DNA from 3 places in the Nonomuraea sp. NPDC049378 genome. Region 1 is predicted to be linked to each of the others. Evidence: predicted binding sites of a transcription regulator. Region 1 holds the regulator's gene; each other region holds the start of a gene.

The links. The regulator HrcA, encoded in region 1, represses chaperone genes, less so after heat shock. The targets are predictions, from matches to a motif close to TTGGCACTCTCNNNNNGAGAGTGCCAA.
Region 2: groL (chaperonin GroEL) is a predicted target of HrcA. The motif match lies at 4,300-4,326, and genes of this name have one in related genera.
Region 3: groES (co-chaperone GroES) is a predicted target of HrcA. The motif match lies at 2,018-2,044, and genes of this name have one in related genera.

Annotation. Positions count from the first base shown of each region.
Region 1 covers NZ_JBVJHP010000001.1:674,338-680,121, forward strand. Annotated here, with positions in the region: gene ACZ6SA_RS03050 (hypothetical protein) at 1-410, shown strand, start outside; gene ACZ6SA_RS03055 (16S rRNA (uracil(1498)-N(3))-methyltransferase) at 426-1,151, opposite strand; gene dnaJ (molecular chaperone DnaJ) at 1,153-2,298, opposite strand; gene hrcA (heat-inducible transcriptional repressor HrcA) at 2,310-3,323, opposite strand; gene ACZ6SA_RS03070 (hypothetical protein) at 3,884-4,411, shown strand; gene ACZ6SA_RS03075 (DUF3097 domain-containing protein) at 4,429-5,235, shown strand; gene ACZ6SA_RS03080 (RNA-guided endonuclease InsQ/TnpB family protein) at 5,250-5,784, opposite strand, start outside.
Region 2 covers NZ_JBVJHP010000011.1:333,105-338,888, forward strand. Annotated here, with positions in the region: gene ACZ6SA_RS25205 (HelD family protein) at 1-1,564, shown strand, start outside; gene ACZ6SA_RS25210 (YbhB/YbcL family Raf kinase inhibitor-like protein) at 1,629-2,159, shown strand; gene ACZ6SA_RS25215 (hypothetical protein) at 2,212-2,409, opposite strand; gene groL (chaperonin GroEL) at 2,563-4,191, opposite strand; gene ACZ6SA_RS25225 (cold-shock protein) at 4,547-4,747, opposite strand; gene ACZ6SA_RS25230 (MoaD/ThiS family protein) at 4,989-5,264, opposite strand; gene thrC (threonine synthase) at 5,289-5,784, opposite strand, start outside.
Region 3 covers NZ_JBVJHP010000003.1:420,975-426,758, forward strand. Annotated here, with positions in the region: gene groL (chaperonin GroEL) at 1-1,545, opposite strand, end outside; gene groES (co-chaperone GroES) at 1,617-1,928, opposite strand; gene ACZ6SA_RS09640 (class I SAM-dependent methyltransferase) at 2,331-3,509, shown strand; gene ACZ6SA_RS09645 (apolipoprotein A1/A4/E domain-containing protein) at 3,701-5,575, shown strand; gene tsaD (tRNA (adenosine(37)-N6)-threonylcarbamoyltransferase complex transferase subunit TsaD) at 5,611-5,784, opposite strand, start outside.

The DNA of each region.
Region 1 (5,784 bases):
CCGTCCAGCCCGCCGGTGTCGAGTCCTCCGAGGTCCCGTCCAACTCCTCCACCACCCGCTCGCACGAGCCCCCGCCGAAGAAACCCGTCCCCTCGCGCTCCGAGGTCGTCTTCGTGCCGCCCGAGTCGAAGCCCCCGACGCCGCGGGCCTCGAAGACGGCCGACTCGACCAGGGCGCCGTCGCCCTCGTCCAGCCCCACGCCCACCCCGTGCCCTTCGGCGACCGTCGTGCCGGCCGAGCCGGCGCCCGACTGCCCCACGAGCACCCCCAGCCCGACGCCCGCCCCGGAAGAGACGTCCATGGAGCCCACGGCGTGCCCGATGGAGGAGTGCCCGCCTGGCGACGTCGTGGAGGAGACGCCCACCGGCGGCAGCAGCCCGCTCCTCGACGCCTCCCAGCCGGCGCCCTGACGGCCCTCAGAGGCCCTACCAGCGCCCCGTACGCGTCATCAGCACGGCCGCCGCCGCCACGCCCGCCGTGGACGTACGCAGGACCGTGGGCCCCAGCAGCACCGGCACAGCCCGCGCCGCGCGGAACCTGTCGAGCTCGTCCGCTGAGACACCGCCCTCAGGCCCCACGACCACCACGATGTCGCCGCCCTCCGGCAACTCCACGCCCGACAGCGGCTCGGCCGCCTCCTCGTGCAGCACCAGCCCCAGCGCCGCCTCCGACAGCAGCCGCTCGACCTGGGAGGTGGAGGCGAGGCCGGCGACCTCGGGCAGGCGGAACCTGCGGGCCTGCTTGCCCGCCTCACGAGCCGTGGACCGCCAGCGCCCCAGCGCCTTGGCGACCTTGTCGCCCTTCCACTGCGTGACGCTCCGGGCGGCCGACCACGGCACGATCACGTCGACGCCCGCCTCGGTCATCATCTCGACCGCCAGCTCGCCCCTGTCGCCCTTGGGCAGCCCCTGGACGACGACCAGCCGCCGGCCGGGCGGCTCGACGGTGTGCCGGCCGATCACGTCGAGCCGGAGCGCGTCCTTCAGCACCTCGCGTACGACGCACTCGGCGACGGAGCCGGCGCCGTCGGTCAGGTCGACCCGCTCGCCGGCCCGCAGGCGCCTGACCGAGGCCGCGTGGCGCCCCTCCGGGCCGTCGAGCGTCAGCTCCGTGCCGTCCAGCTCCCGCGACAGGAAGACGGGGACGGTCACGTCACCTGCCGTTGAAGGCGTCGCGCAGCCGGGAGAAGAAGCTCTGCTGCCCGGGGGCGAACTTGCCGGGAGGCCGCTCCTCGCCGCGCTGCCTGGACAGCTCGCGCAGCAGCTCCTCCTGCGCCGTGTCGAGGCGGGTCGGCGTCTCGACGTTGACGTGGATCAGCAGGTCGCCCCTGCCGGACTCGTTGAGCCGCTGCACGCCGCGCCCGTACATCGTGATGACCTGACCTGACTGGGTGCCCGGGCGGACGTCGATCTCCTCGGCGCCGTCGAGCGTCTCCACCGTCAGCACCGTGCCCAGCGCGGCGGCCGTCATCGGGATCTGCACGGTGCAGTGGAGGTCGTCGCCGCGCCGTTCGAAGATCTCGTGAGGCCGCTCGGCGATCTCGAGGAACAGGTCTCCGGGCGGGCCGCCTCCGGGACCGACCTCGCCCTCGCCGGCGAGCTGGATGTGGGTGCCGTCCTCGACGCCCGCGGGGATGCGGACCTTGATCGTCCGCCGGGTGCGCACCCGGCCGTCGCCCGAGCACTCCTGGCAGGGGTTACGGATGATGGTGCCGAACCCGCCGCACTGCGGGCACGGCCGCGAGGTCATGACCTGGCCCAGGAACGAGCGGGTGACCTGGGAGATCTCGCCGCGCCCGTTGCACATGTCGCACGTGTCGGGGTGGGTGCCGGCCGCCGCGCCCGCGCCCTGGCACACCTCGCAGATCACGGCCGTGTCGACGACCAGCTCGCGGGTGGTGCCGAAAGCGGTCTCGCGCAGGTCGAGCTCGACCCTGATGGTGGCGTTGCGGCCCCTGCGGGCACGCGAACGGGGGCCCCTGGCGCCGGCCGCGGTGCCGAAGAAGGCGTCCATGATGTCGCTGAAGGGGAACCCCGCGCCGAACCCGCCGGCTCCGGCGCCCGCACCCGCTCCGGCGCCGCCGAAGGGGTCGCCGCCCAGGTCGTACATCTGGCGCTTGTTCGGGTCGGACAGCACCTCGTAGGCCTGCGTGATCTCCTTGAACCTGTCCTGAGTCTCAGGATCGGGGTTCATGTCGGGATGCAGCTCGCGGGCGAGCCGGCGGTAGGCCTTCTTGATCTCGTCCTGACTGGCGTCAGGGCGCACCCCGAGGGTGGCGTAATAGTCGCTGTTTGCCACTTATCGACCTCTTAAGATGCAGCCAGGATCTGGCTGACGTAGCGTGCCACCGCGCGCACGGCGCCCATCGTCACTGGATAATCCATCCTCGTGGGTCCCAGCACCCCGAGCCGGGCCAGTTGGTTGTCGCCAGAACCGTATCCGGTCGCGACGATGGATGTGCCCCGCAGGTAGGGGTTTTCCGAGCCGATGCGCACGGTGAGCGCGGACGGGGTGTCGGACGTGGTCTCGCCGAGCAGCCGCATGAGCACCACCTGCTCTTCCAGCGCCTCCAGCACGTCGCGGAGGCCGGTGGAGAAGTCGGCGCCGGCGAGGTTGGCCGCCCCGGCGAACACGATCTTCTCGTCGTGCCGCTCCACGAGGGTCTCGAGCAGCACCGACAGGATCGTCGCCACGGCGGGCCGGTCTTCGGCGGGCAACCGCTCAGGCAGGTCGGCCACCAGGTCGGGCACGCTGGTCAGGCCGCAGCCGTCGAGGCAGGAGTTGAGCACGGCGCGCAGGTGCGCGATCCGCGACTCCTCCACCACCTCGGGCAGCTCGATCACGCGCTGCTCGACGCGGCCGGTGTTGGTGATCAGCACGAGCATGACCCGCCGGTCGTTCAGCGGGACGAGCTCGACGTGCCGCACCGTCGAACGGGTCAGCGTCGGGTATTGCACCACCGCCACCTGCCTGGTCAGCTGCGCGAGCAGGCGAACCGTGCGGGTCACCACGTCGTCGAGGTCGACCGCGCCGGCCAGGAACGTCTCGATCGCCCGGCGCTCGGCCCCCGACAGCGGCTTGACCTGCGAGAGCCGATCGACGAACAGGCGATAGCCCTTGTCCGTCGGCACCCGGCCCGCGCTGGTGTGCGGCTGCGTGATGTATCCCTCCTCCTCCAGCGCCGCCATGTCGTTCCTGACCGTCGCCGGGGAGACCTTCAGATTGTGGCGATCGGCCAGCGCCTTGGAGCCCACCGGTTCGTTGGTCGACACGTAGTCTTCGACAATGGCGCGGAGCACCGCCAGCTTCCGTTCGTCAAGCACGCGCTCACCTCCTGCCCTCGTGCCATGGGGAAGACACAGGCTCTAGCACTCTGTGTTCCCGAGTGCCAAGTGTACGGCTCTCGCCCACAAGGTGCGATAACACCGTGTCCCGTCCTGCTTCTAGCTTCCGGGAAGGGACAGGCCTCACACTTGCGCACATGACCGACGATTCCCAGCCCCCGTCGTCCGACCAGCCGCCAGGGCAGGATCCCGACCAAGGTCAGCCCCAACCCCCGCAGTACGGCCCGCGACCGGGCTCCCAGCCGGGCTACGGCCCTCAGCCGGGCTCCCAACCCGGCTACGAGCCTCAGGCGGGCTCACAGCCTGGTTACAGTCCGCCGCCTCAGTTCGGGCATCCATCGCCACCCTATGATCAGCCCTCGGGCTACGGTCAGCCTTCGCCCCACGGGCAACCGCCGTACCGCAGCGGGCCGTACGCGCGACAACCGCACCACAGCCAGCCCGGCCCGTACGCGCAGCAACCCCAGTACGGCCCGCAGCCGCAGTACGGACCTCATGGCGGGCAACCCCAGTTCCCGCCCCGCATCGACCCGAAGGCCGTGACGCCGCCCCTGTGGTGGCTCGGAGCCGTCTGGGGCGTGGCCGTCGTGTGCCTGATCACCGCCGCCGTCATGTTCGGCGGCGGGGCCGACGCGTCCGGCCTGGCGCCGACCAAGGCGTTCGCGGCCGGCGAAAGCGTCACGGTGCCGATCGACCCCGCGGACAGGCCGGCCGTCTACATCGCCAGCGACACGGCCGTCCACTACGCGTGCGAGATCTCCGGACCGGCCAGGCTGGCCAAGACCACGGGCCTCCCGAGGGTCACGGAGGGCGGCACGGTCTGGCAGCAGTTCCTCGTCATCAACGCGCCCGCCAGGGGCGACTACCAGCTGATCTGCACCCACCAGGAGCAGGCCACCGTACGGTACGGCGTCGGGAAGGACGCCTCCTCCACGGGCGGGGGGACGACCGCCCCGTTGCTGGTCGGCGGCGCGGGACTGCTCGCCGCGGTCATCGGCACGGCCGTCGTCCTGGCGGGCCGGGGTGCGTCGCGCAGGCGCCTTGCGGTCGGCGCGGTCGGCGGGTGATTTGCTACCGTCCCCGTGTGTACGAGGGCGATGTACTGGCGGGGAATTGGCGTCGGCCGGGCAAGGGGAAGATCCCGAAAGTGCCCGCCGAGCTGGAGCTCGTCGTGGAAGATGCCGACAGCGGCTTCTGCGGCGCGGTGGTGGCCTGTGACAAGGAGGCTGTCACGCTCGAAGACCGGTTCGGCAAGCGCCGGTTGTTCCCGCTCGCGCCCGCGGCGTTCCTGCTCGAGGGCAAGCCCGTGACACTCGTGCGCCCGGCGGCGGCCCCCGCGGGCACCAGACGCAGCGCGTCGGGCTCGATCGCCGTCCAGGGGCTGCGGGCCAGGGTGGCCAGGGAGAGCCGGATCTACGTGGAGGGTGTGCACGACGCCGCCCTCGTGGAGAAGATCTGGGGTCACGACCTGCGGGTCGAAGGGGTCGTGGTCGAATACCTGGAGGGCGTGGACGATCTTCCCGCCATCGTGGCGGAGTTCGGTCCCGAGCCTGGCCGCCGTCTCGGGGTGCTGGTCGACCACCTCGTGCCCGGTTCCAAGGAGAGCCGGATCGCCGCCGAGATCACCTCACCGGACGTGCTCGTCGTGGGGCACCCCTACGTCGACATCTGGCAGGCGGTCAAACCGTCCGTGCTGCGCATCCCCGGCTGGCCCGACGTGCCGCGCGGCGTGCCGTGGAAGGAAGGCGTGATCGCGGCCCTGGGCTGGCGCATGGAGCCCGCGCAGGCATGGCGGCGCATCCTCGGCGCCGTCTCGAGCTACACCGACCTGGAGCCGGAGCTGCTCGGCCGGGTCGAAGAACTGATCGACTTCGTGACGGAGGCATCTTGACTTCCTCCCCACGCCTAAAGGCGGGGGATTCCAACCTTCACAGGTTGGGTTTCCTGCTTCGTGGGCGACTGCACCCGGGCGGACCCGGAGTGTCTGACATCACCTCCACAGGCAGACACGGCAAGACCTGCCGCCAGGATGTTCTTCGCGGCGTTGACGTCCCTGTCATGCAGGGTGCCGCAGCCCGGACAGGTCCACGTCCGGGTGGAGAGCGAGAGCGTTGCGAGCAGGTGTCCGCAGTCGGAGCATGTCTTCGAGCTGGGGAACCAGCGGTCCACGACGATCAGGTGGCGTCCGTACTTGGCCGTCTTGTATTCGAGCATGCGGCGGAAGGTGCCCCAGCCGCAGTCGGAGATGGCCTTGGCCAGGCTCCGGTTGCGGACCATGTTCTTCACGGCCAGGTCTTCGATCACGATCACGTCGTGGTCGCGGACCAGCCGCGTCGAGGTGCGGTGCAGGAAGTCCGCCCGGGACGCGCGGACCTTGCGGTGGGCGCGGGCGACCTTGGCTTTCGCCTTGGCCCGGTTGTTCGAGCCGCGCTGTTTTCGG
Region 2 (5,784 bases), on a different contig from region 1:
GCCGCTCGGCGAAGGCGTCGAGATCGGCCCGTCCAGGATCCTCACCGAGGAGATCGAACGCCCCCGCACCGGCCCGATGCGTGACATCGTCGCCACGATCCAGCCCGACCAGGACGAGATCGTCCGCTCCACCCTGGCCCAGACGGTGTGCGTGCAGGGCGCCCCCGGCACCGGGAAGACCGCCGTCGGCCTGCACCGCGCCGCCTATCTGCTGTTCACCCACCGCGAGCGGCTGGCCAGGTCGGGCGTGATGATCGTCGGGCCCAACCGGGCGTTCCTGTCCTACATCTCCTCGGTGCTGCCCGCGCTCGGCGAGGTCAAGGTCGACCAGACCACGGTGGCCGGCCTGCTCGGCGAACACGCCGCGCCCGAGGACCCGATGGTGGCCGCGGTGAAGGGCGACGCCAGGATGGCGGCGGTGCTCGACCGCGCGCTCTGGATGCACATCGTGAAACCGGAGGAGGGCCTCGTCTACACCAAGGGCGCCTACCGGCACCGGGTGGCCGACTACGAAGTACGCGAGATCGTGGCCTCCCTGCGCGGCACCACGCGCTACAACCCCGGCCGGGCGGCGCTGGCGCAGCGGCTGGCCCACATGGTCCTCGTACGCATGGAGCAGCGCGGCGAGTCGCCCGACGACCGGGTGCAGGACGCGGTGGCCCGGTCGAAACCGGTGAAACAACTGGTGGAAGCGGTCTGGCCCAAACTGACGCCCGAACAGGTCCTTCACCGCTTGCTGTCAGATCCGGAATTCCTAGCGCGAGCCGCTAAATCAGATTTGTCGCCTGAAGAGCAGGAAACGCTCCTGTGGCGCAAGCCGTACCGGAGCTGGAAGTCCGCCAAATGGTCGGCCGCCGACGCCGCGCTCCTCGACGAGCTCCGCGACCTGATGGAACGCACGCCGTCGCTGGGCCACCTCGTGGTCGACGAGGCCCAGGACCTGTCCGAGATGCAGCTGCGCGCCCTCGGCCGCCGCTGCCGCAACGGCTCGGCCACCGTGCTCGGCGACCTCGCCCAGGGCACCACGCCATGGTCGACGCGTTCGTGGGAGTCGGTGCTCGGCCACCTGGGCCAGCGGGAGGGCGAGGTCACGGAGCTGACGCTCGGCTTCCGCGTGCCGAGGGAGGTTCTCGACTACGCGGCCCGCCTGCTCCCCTCGATCGCCCCGGGCCTCGCCGCCCCGCAGTCGCTGCGGCCCGGCGCCGGGTCGCTCACCGTCCGCGAGGGCGGCTCGGTCGCGCAGGCCGCCGAGGAGGCCCTGGCCAGGGACGGCTCGATCGGCGTCATCGCCCCTGACGCGACGGTCGACGCGGTCTCCGAGGCCCTCGCCGGCCTCCCCCACGCCGTTCTCGGCCCCGACTCGACCGAAGAGCACCGCCTGCTCATCGTGCCCGCGACCCTCGCCAAGGGCCTGGAGTACGACCACGTCGTCGTCGTGGAGCCCGCCGACATCGTCGCGGCCGAGCCGCGCGGCCTGGCCAGGCTCTACGTGGTCCTCACCCGGGCGGTGACCTCGCTGACGGTCCTGCACGACAAGGCGCTGCCGCCACAGCTGGCGGGCTGACGGGCGTCCGGCACGGCCGCTTCTAGGATGGCTGGGCAAGGAGCTCTCAACCTAGGAGGATGCCGTGCCAGCACCCCTTCCCCATGAACACCTGCCGTCGGTCCCCGCGCTCGTGGTGGAGAGCGACGACCTCCAGGACGGCGAGCGGCTCAACGACCTGCACGTCTTCAACGACTGGGGCATGACCGGCCAGAACCTCTCGCCCCAGCTGCGCTGGTCCGGCGCTCCCGCCGGGACCCGCTCCTACGCCGTCACCTGCTTCGACCCCGATGCCCCCACAGGCAGCGGCTTCTGGCACTGGGTGCTCTTCGACCTCCCCGCCTCGGTCACCGAGCTGCCGACGGGCGCGGGCACGGCCCCGGAGTTCAAGGGTCTGCCCGCGGGCGCGGTGCACGCCCGCAACGACTACGGCACCAAGGACTACGGCGGCGCCGCCCCGCCTCCTGGCGACCCGCACCGCTACGTCTTCACGGTCCACGCGCTGGGGGTCGACTCGCTCGGCCTGGACAGCGGCACCAGCCCGGCGGTGGTGGGCTTCAACATCACCGCCAACACCCTGGCCCGCGGCCACCTCATCCCCCACTACGGGGTCTGACGACGGGAAAGGCGCCCCACCGCACGCTGGTGGGGCGCCTTTCGCGTGGGCGCTAGTCGCAGCTCTCGGCCAGCGACCCCACGTTGCCGAGCAGCGGCACCCAGGCTTGCAGCGTGCACAGCGGCCCGCTCCGGGTCACGGTCTGGGTGAAGACGACAGGATTGTCGGCATGCGCGGGAACGGCGGTGAGGGTCACGGCGGCGAGGCCGAGAACGGCCACGCCCAGCATGCGCTTGCTGCGGGAGAACACTTGTCTGCTCCTTCGATGAGGTGATGCGTGGGGACAACCCTTTCTCACTCCACGTAGCAGTTCAATTGCGAAACGTAATGGCAGTTAAACAAAAGCAAGAGCGGCCCGGAAAAACCGGGCCGCTCTTTTGGGACGCGCCTCGCGAAATAGGACCTAGAAGTCCATGTCGCCGCCGCCGGGCATGCCGGCGGGAGCGGCCGGGGTCTTCTCCGGCTTCTCGGCGATGACGGCCTCGGTGGTGAGGAAGAGCGCCGCGATGGAGGCGGCGTTCTGCAGCGCCGAGCGCGTCACCTTGGCCGGGTCGAGAATGCCGACCTCGAACATGTTGACGTATTCGCCCGACGCGGCGTTGAGGCCCTCACCCGGGGTGAGGTTGCGCACGCGCTCGACCACGACGCCGCCCTCGAGGCCGGCGTTGACCGCGATCTGCTTCAGCGGCTCCTCCAGAGCCTTCTTCACGATCGCCGCACCGGTGGCCTCGTCGCCGTTGAGCTCGAGCTTGTCGAACGCCTTGGCGCCGGCCTGCAGCAGCGCCACGCCACCACCCGGGACGATGCCCTCCTCGACGGCCGCCTTCGCGTTGCGGACGGCGTCTTCGATGCGGTGCTTGCGCTCCTTGAGCTCGACCTCGGTCGCCGCGCCCGCCTTGATGACGGCCACGCCGCCGGCCAGCTTGGCCAGCCGCTCCTGGAGCTTCTCGCGGTCGTAGTCGGAGTCGGTGCGCTCGATCTCGGCGCGGATCTCGTTGACCCGGCCGGAGATCTGCTCGGCGTCACCGGCGCCGTCGACGATCGTCGTCTCGTCCTTGGTCACGACCACCTTGCGGGCACGGCCCAGCAGGTCGAGGGTGGCGGTCTCGAGCTTGAGGCCGACCTCCTCGGCGATGACCTGACCACCGGTCAGGATCGCGATGTCGTTGAGCATGGCCTTGCGGCGGTCGCCGAAGCCCGGGGCCTTGACGGCCACGGAGCGGAACAGGCCGCGGATCTTGTTGACCACCAGGGTCGCCAGGGCCTCGCCCTCGACGTCCTCGGCGATGATCAGCAGCGGCTTGCCCGACTGCACAACCTTGTCGAGCAGCGGCAGCAGGTCCTTGTTGGCGGAGACCTTGCCGTTGACGATCAGGATGTACGGGTCTTCGAGCACGGCCTCCATGCGGTCGGAGTCGGTGACGAAGTACATCGACGTCATGCCCTTGTCGAAGCGCATGCCCTCGGTGAGCTCGAGCTCGAGACCGAAGGTGTTGCTCTCCTCGACGGTGATGACGCCTTCCTTGCCGACCTTGTCCATCGCCTCGGCGATGAGCGCGCCGATCTCGGGGTCGGCGGCGGAGATGGAGGCGGTCGAAGCGATCTGCTCCTTGGTCTCCACGTCCTTGGCCAGCTTGGAGAGCTCCTCGCTGACCCGCTCGACGGCCGCCTCGATGCCCTTCTTCAGAGCCATCGGGTTGGCGCCGGCGGCCACGTTGCGCAGGCCCTCACGCACCAGCGCCTGGGCGAGCACGGTGGCGGTCGTGGTGCCGTCGCCGGCTACGTCGTCCGTCTTCTTGGCGACTTCCTTGACCAGCTCCGCGCCGATCTTCTCCCACGGGTCCTCGAGCTCGATCTCCTTGGCGATGGACACACCGTCGTTGGTGATCGTGGGAGCGCCCCACTTCTTCTCCAGCACGACGTTGCGCCCCTTGGGGCCCAGGGTCACCTTGACGGCGTCGGCGAGCTGGTTCATACCGCGCTCGAGACCGCGCCGGGCGTCCTCGTCAAACGCGATCATCTTGGCTGCCATAAGGCTAGACCTCCCAGATGCAGGGTGGCTTGTCGTGGACCGAGCCGACGCCCGCGACGGCATGGGTCAGCATCTCCGTTCGGCAGACCCCATCGTCTCGATCCGGTGTTGGCACTCTACTGCATAGAGTGCCAACGAACTGTTTAGCACTCTACCTTGCCGAGTGCAAGCGAACTCACCCGTGGCCGGCGCTCCCCCCCAGGTCAGTCGTCTGTCCGGCGAGCCGCCCCGTGGGCGCACCGCTGGCCGCGGTTCGCGCACGCGGCTCGCCGTACCAGGATCGACGAAAGGAAGGTGACGGTTCGCCCGGACTGCGCTGCCGCGCGATCCCGCCGGTGCATACCAGTGCGGTGAATCAGACCGTCCTGACGGACTCCGCCTGCGGCCCCTTCTGGCCCTGCGTGATCTCGAACTCGACACGCTGTCCCTGTTCGAGAGAGCGGTACCCGTCCATCATGATCGCTGAGTAATGGACGAATACATCCTTACCACCGTCTACCGCGATGAAGCCGTAGCCCTTGTCCGCGTTGAACCACTTGACGGTGCCCTGCGCCACTTCCGACTCCTCTTACTGGGCTCCCAGACCTCGCCCATTCCTTCGCGAGACCCGTAATCGCCTGACTTAACGGAAAATCAGCCAGGCGATCGCCCTCGACCATACCTGTGGCACGGGGTTTGGCAACAGAGTCAATCCGCAGACTGCGCATTTCCTCTCATCGACGGTTCAACGTTGAATTGCCGGGAAAAGAAGAAGGCGCCCACAAGGGGCGCCTTCGCCGAAGTGTGATCTGCCGCACTCAACCGCCGGCGACGGCGGGGATGATGGAGATCTGGGTGCCCTCCGGGGCCGGAGTGTCCAGCCCTTGGGCGAATCGGACGTCCTCTTCCCCCACATAAACGTTGACAAAACGCCGAATCTTGCCCGATTCATCCAGAATTCTCGCGCCGATACCCGGGTAGTCAGAGTCCAGCTTGGCCAGCACGTCACGAAGAGTCGCACCCTCGCCACTGACCTCCGCGTTGCCCCCGGTGTAGGTGCGCAGAATGGTGGGAATCCGCACAGAAACGCTCATGGTTTAACTCGCCTTTCCTGGTTGTCAGACAGTCGCGCGGAACGCGTCGAGGGAGGGCTTGATCACGGCCGTGGGCCTGGCGTCGCCGCTGATCGCGTCGAGCGTCTTGAGGCCGTCGCCGGTGTTCAGCACCACGGTCTCGGCCTCCGGGTCGAGTTGCCCGGTCTCGGTGAGCTTCTTCAGCACGCCCACGGTCACGCCGCCCGCGGTCTCGGCGAAGATGCCCTCCGTCGAGGCCAGGAGCTTGATGGCGGCCACGATCTCGGCGTCCGTGACGTCCTCGACGCCCCCTCCGGTCCGCCGCGCGATGTCCAGCACGTACGGCCCGTCAGCGGGGTTTCCGATGGCCAGCGACTTGGCGATGGTGTCGGGCCTGACCGGCTGCACGACGTCGTGCCCCGCCTTGTAGGCGGTCGACACCGGCGAGCACCCGGCCGCCTGCGCCCCGAAGATCTTGTAGGGCGTGTCCTCGACCAGCCCCAGCGCCACCAGCTCCTTGAAGCCCTTGTCGATCTTCGTG
Region 3 (5,784 bases), on a different contig from region 1:
CTCGGTCGTGAGCAGCATGCCCGCGATCGAAGCGGCGTTCTGCACCGCCGACCGGGTGACCTTGACCGGGTCGATGACGCCCTGCGCGAGCAGGTCGCCGTATTCGCCGGTCGCGGCGTTGAGGCCGTGACCGGCCTCCAGCTCGGCGATCTTGTGGGTGACCACGTAACCCTCGAGACCGGCGTTCTCGGCGATCCAGCGGGCCGGCTCGACCAGCGCGCGGCGCACGATGCCGACGCCGGTGGCCTCGTCGCCGGACAGCTCGAGGTCGTCGAGGCCCTTGGCGACGTGGATCAGCGCGGTGCCGCCGCCGGAGACGATGCCCTCCTCGATCGCGGCGCGCGTCGCGGAGATCGCGTCCTCGAGGCGGTGCTTCTTCTCCTTGAGCTCGACCTCGGTGGCGGCGCCGACACGCAGCACGCACACACCGCCGGCGAGCTTGGCCAGGCGCTCCTGCAGCTTCTCGCGGTCCCAGTCGGAGTCGGACTGCTCGATGGCAATCTTGATCTCCTTGACGCGGTCCTCGATGGCCTGGGCGTCGCCGGCGCCGTCGACGATGGTGGTGTTGTCCTTCGTCACCACGACGCGGCGGGCCTGGCCGAGCACCTCGAGACCGACGTGCTCCAGCTTGAGGCCGATCTCCTCGCTGACGACCTGGCCGCCGGTGAGGATGGCCATGTCCTGCAGCATCGCCTTGCGGCGGTCGCCGAAGCCCGGGGCCTTGACGGCCACGGAGGTGAAGGTGCCGCGGATCTTGTTGGTCACCAGAACGGCCAGGGCCTCGCCCTCGACGTCCTCGGCGACCACGAGCAGCGGCTTCTTCGTCTGGGCGATCTTCTCCAGCAGCGGCAGGAAGTCCGCGATGGAGGCGATCTTGCCCTGGGTGAGCAGGATGTAGGCGTCCTCGAGGACGGACTCCATCCGCTCGGGGTCGGTCACCATGTAGGCCGACAGGTAGCCCTTGTCGAACTGCATGCCCTCGGTGAACTCGAGCTCCATGCCCATGGCGTTGGACTCTTCGACGGTGAGCACGCCGTCCTTGCCCACCTTGTCGAACGCCTCGGCGATCAGGTCGCCGATCTGCGCGTCCTGGGCGGAGATCGTCGCAACGTTGGCGATCTCCTTCTTGTCCTCGACCGGCCGGGCGGTGGCGAGCAGCTTGTCGCTGATCGCCTTGGCGGCCTTGTCGATGCCGCGCTTGAGCGACAGCGGCGAGGCGCCGGCCGCCACGTTGCGCAGGCCCTCGCGGACCATCGCCTGGGCCAGCACCGTCGCGGTGGTGGTGCCGTCACCGGCGATGTCGTTGGTCTTGGTGGCAACTTCCTTGGCGAGCTGGGCGCCGAGGTTTTCGTAGCGCTCGTCCAGCTCGATCTCACGAGCGATGGTCACACCGTCGTTCGTGATCGTCGGCGCACCGAACTTCTTGTCGATGACGACGTTGCGGCCACGCGGGCCAAGGGTCACCTTCACGGCGTCCGCGAGGGCGTTCACGCCACGCTCTAGCGCGCGGCGGGCGTCCTCGTCGAACTCCAGGATCTTCGCCATAGCTGAAAGTCCTCTCCTAGCGTCGAAAGCCCCGGTCGCCCCTTGGAGCGCCCGGGGCTCGACGCACCGGCCTACTTCTCGATGATCGCGAGAACGTCGCGGGCGGAGAGCACGAGGTACTCCTCGCCGCCGTACTTGACCTCGGTGCCGCCGTACTTGCTGTAGAGGACGATGTCGCCCTCGGAGACGTCGAGCGGAATCCGCTTGTCGCCGTCCTCGTCCCAGTTGCCGGGGCCCACCGCGAGGACCTTGCCCTCCTGCGGCTTCTCCTTGGCGGTGTCCGGGATGACCAGGCCGGAAGCGGTGGTCTGCTCGGCCTCAAGCGGCTGAACCACAATGCGGTCGCCGAGCGGCTTAACGGGAACCTTGGTGGCGGTCGTCACGATCGGACCTCCCCTTCAGATTTGAATGATCTAGAAGAGGCGACCAGCTGGGCCTGCCGTCGCGGGTGTCAGACCTGCCTCGTCGCACGTTGGCACTCTCAAGGGGAGAGTGCCAACAGGAAACATATGCAAGAGGGGCTTGACAGTCAACACGAACGCGTCTGCTGAGAGCGATCAGGGTGCTGGCAACAAGGCGCTATCAGCGTAATGGCCGGTCATACAGGGGTTCGTAAAGATCCTCCTGCCGCGAGATTCGCGAGCGCGCGTGTCGCGCCGTCCTGACGACCCGGCATCTTCTGGTACGCGACCGGGCCACCGTTCCACGGTATCCCCCGCGCCCCACCGCTCCGGCCGGATCCCCGCGCCGCGGGTACGTCCCAGGTGCCGCTAACGTCGTGTGACGTGGACCTCGACGCCTTCAACGAGCTGCTGACCCCGCGCGGGCGGCGGGCGCTCGCGCAGGCCGGCGAGCTCGCCGGCGCCGACCCGGTGGCCGCCGCCACGAGGCTGCGCAGGACATATGACGCGGCGCTCACCTCGGCGGCGCTCACCCAGGCGGGGCTCAGGGAGCGCGCCACGGCCAAGTTCGGCGAGGACGCCCGGCTGATGTACTTCACGCCGCACGGCCTGGAGCAGGCCACCCGGACGGAGGTCGCCGGGCACCGCGCCGCCCGCCTGGTGGCCGCCCGCGCCCCGGAGCCGAGAGTCGTGGACGCGTGCTGCGGCATCGGCGGCGACCTGCTGGCGCTGGCCCGCGCGGGCTGCGCCGTGGAGGCCGTCGACGCCGACCCGCTGACCGCCGCCGTGGCCAGGGCCAACGCCGAGGCGCTCGGGCTTGGCGACCGGGTGACGGTGCGCGTGGCCGACGCGGCCGGCGTCGAGCCGGAGCGCTACGACGTGCTCTTCGCCGACCCGGCACGGCGTACGAGCAGGGGCCGCACGTTCGACCCCATGGCCTACTCGCCGCCCTGGCCGGTGGTGCTCGACCTCGTCTCCAGGGCTCGTGCGGCCTGTCTCAAGGTCGCCCCCGGCATCCCCTACACGTTCATCCCCGAAGGGGCGGAGGCCGAGTGGGTGTCCTTCAAGGGCGAGGTGAAGGAGGCGACGCTCTGGACCGGGGCCGGCCGGAAGGCGGACCGCCGGGCCACCCTGCTGCCCGGCGGCCACACCCTCACCGCCACGGGCGTCCGGGCCGCCACGGGCCCGCCGGCCCGGTACGTCTACGAGCCCGACGGCGCCGCCATCCGCGCGCACCTCGTGGGCGAGGTGGCCGAGATCGTCGGCGGCCGCCTGCTCGACCCGATGATCGCGTACATCACGGGCGACGACCCCGTGGACACCCCATGGGCGGCGAGGTACGAGATAGACGACGTACTTTCGTTCTCGCTGAAGAAACTACGCGCCGCACTCCGAGAGCGGAAAATCGGAAATGTCACCATCAAGAAGCGCGCCTCAGCCGTCGACATCGAACGCCTGCGCAGCGATTTGCGACTCAACGGGGACAGAACAGCCGTCGTCATCCTGACCCGCATTCTTGATAAACCATCGGTCATCATCTGCAATCCACCATCACCCCGCTGAGCAGGCATCTCGGGCATTCTTCGGTTTCGAGCGATCTTTCCATTCGGCGCTGACGGACCTTGATCAAAAGGCTAAGGTGGGCGGGCGGGAGTTCTCCCCAGTGCGGTTAACCGTGTTCTCGCTCTTTCATCTGCAAACCTGACCTACCCCACCGCTGCGCGGCAGACCGTCGGCGAGCGAAGGAGCTTTCGGTGGATCATTCCAACCACACCACCCTTCTTCAGGCAGGCGGCCATCTGGCCATTTCAGAGAGAATGCGAGACCTGCTGCAGCGCGCCTCCCAGGATCACGTCTACGAGCAGCGCACCCAGGGCGCCATGCTCGACGAGATCCGCCAGCGGCTCGAAGGCATGGAGTGGCTCCTGCGCGAGGTGCGCGAGCGCGAGCTCGGCGGCCTGAGCGGCACCCTTGAGGCGGTCAACGGACGGCTGGACGACATCACCGCCAAGCCGCCGATGTGGGCCGAGGGCCTGGCGCAGCACGTGGAGGCGGTCCGCGACCACGTCGACGCCGTCGGCGAGCGGGTGAGCGGCGTCGACGCCCGTGTCGCCCCGATGTCCGAGCTGCCCGGCCTGCAGGCCGGCGTCGGCACCGTCGGCGAGGGCGTCGACGAGGCGCTCAACCGCCTGCAGGCGGTGCTCGACACCGCCGACGGCATCACCAAGGGCATGTCCGACTTCGCCACCAGGCTGACCACGCTCAGCTCCAGCATGGAGGCCGCCGCCGGCCGCTTCACCAGGCTCGACCGGTCAATGGCCGAGCTGGCCACCCGCACCGACCGCGTCGAGGGCGTGATCAGCGACCTGTCCGAGGGCATCGCCGACTCGGCCGAGCAGACGCGGGCCCGCCTCGACGCCGCCGAGCAGCGCATGGCTGCCCGCCTCGACGAGACCGACCAGCGCCTCACCGCCCGGCTCGACGAGGCGGGCCAGCACCTCACGACCCGGCTCGACGACACCGACGAGCGGCTCACCGTGCGCCTGGAGGGCACCGACCGGCGCCTGACCGCCCGGCTCGACGAGACCGACCAGAGGCTGGCCAGGAGCCTCGTCGAGGCCGACGAGCGGCTCGCCATCCGGCTCAAGGAGGCCGACGACCAGCTCACCGGCCACCTCTCCGACATCGAGCAGCGGCTCGCCGCCAGGCTCGACGAGACCGACCGCCACCTCGCCGTCCAACTCGGCGAGAGCGAGCAGCGCCTGACCGCCCGGCTCGGCGGCGTGGACGCCAGGCTCGACCGGGCGGAAAGCGCGCTCTCCGGCCTCGACACCAGGGTGGCCGACTTCGGCGGCCGGCTGGAGTCCGCCGACGAGTGCCTGGCCGACATCGACACCAGGATCGACGGCCTCGACACCCGGGTGGGCGGCGTCGACAAGCGCCTCGCGTCGATGGACGGCCAGCTCGGCGCGGTCGACAAGCGCCTCGGCATCCTCGACGGCCATCTGGGCCGCCACGACGACCGCTTCGACGCGCTCGACGTACGCGTCGACGCCCGCTTCACCGCCCTCGACGAGCGCATGTCCGGCACCGAGCAGCGCGTGGGCGAGAGCACCACCCGCGCAGAGGGCCGCTTCAACCGGCTCGACGGCCAGATGGACGCCATCGACGAGCGCCTCGGCGAGGCCGAAGAGCACCTGAGCAGCCGCTTCGACGCCATCGACGGCCACCTCGGAGGGCTCGACAGCCGCTTCAACGTCCTCGACACCCACGTCAACGGCCTGGTCACCCGCGCCGAGCAGGCCAGCGAGCACCTGGAGTCCGTCGACGACCGCATCGAGTCGGTCAACCAGCGCGTCGGCCAGCTGCCCGCCACCCTGGCCATCCCCGAGCGGATCGGCGAGCTGATCCGCTCGCAGACCGGCGACCAGGCCGAGCGGCTGACCACCGCCGCCACCGCGCTCACCGAGCTGGTCAGGACACGTCCCGACCGCGACGAGCTGGCCGAGACGGTCACCGGCATCGTGCAGCCCGCCGCCGAAGACCTCAACAAGCGTCTCGGCGCCCTGGAGGAGACCATGCTGGCGCTGGCCGAGGCCCTGCTCCGCCCGACCAGGGCGAAAGACTGACCGCTCGCGCGGGCACCCGCCGGCCTGCCCGCGCCCTACACGTGCACCGTCGTGATCGGGAGCGAGGAGTCGGCCGGGATCTCCAGGGTCGAGGGGGTGATGCCGGCCGCGACCAGGTCGGAGCCCAGGGCGGCGACCATGGCGCCGTTGTCGGTGCACAACCCGGGCCGCGGCACCCGCAGGCGCACACCGGCCGCCTCGCAGCGCTC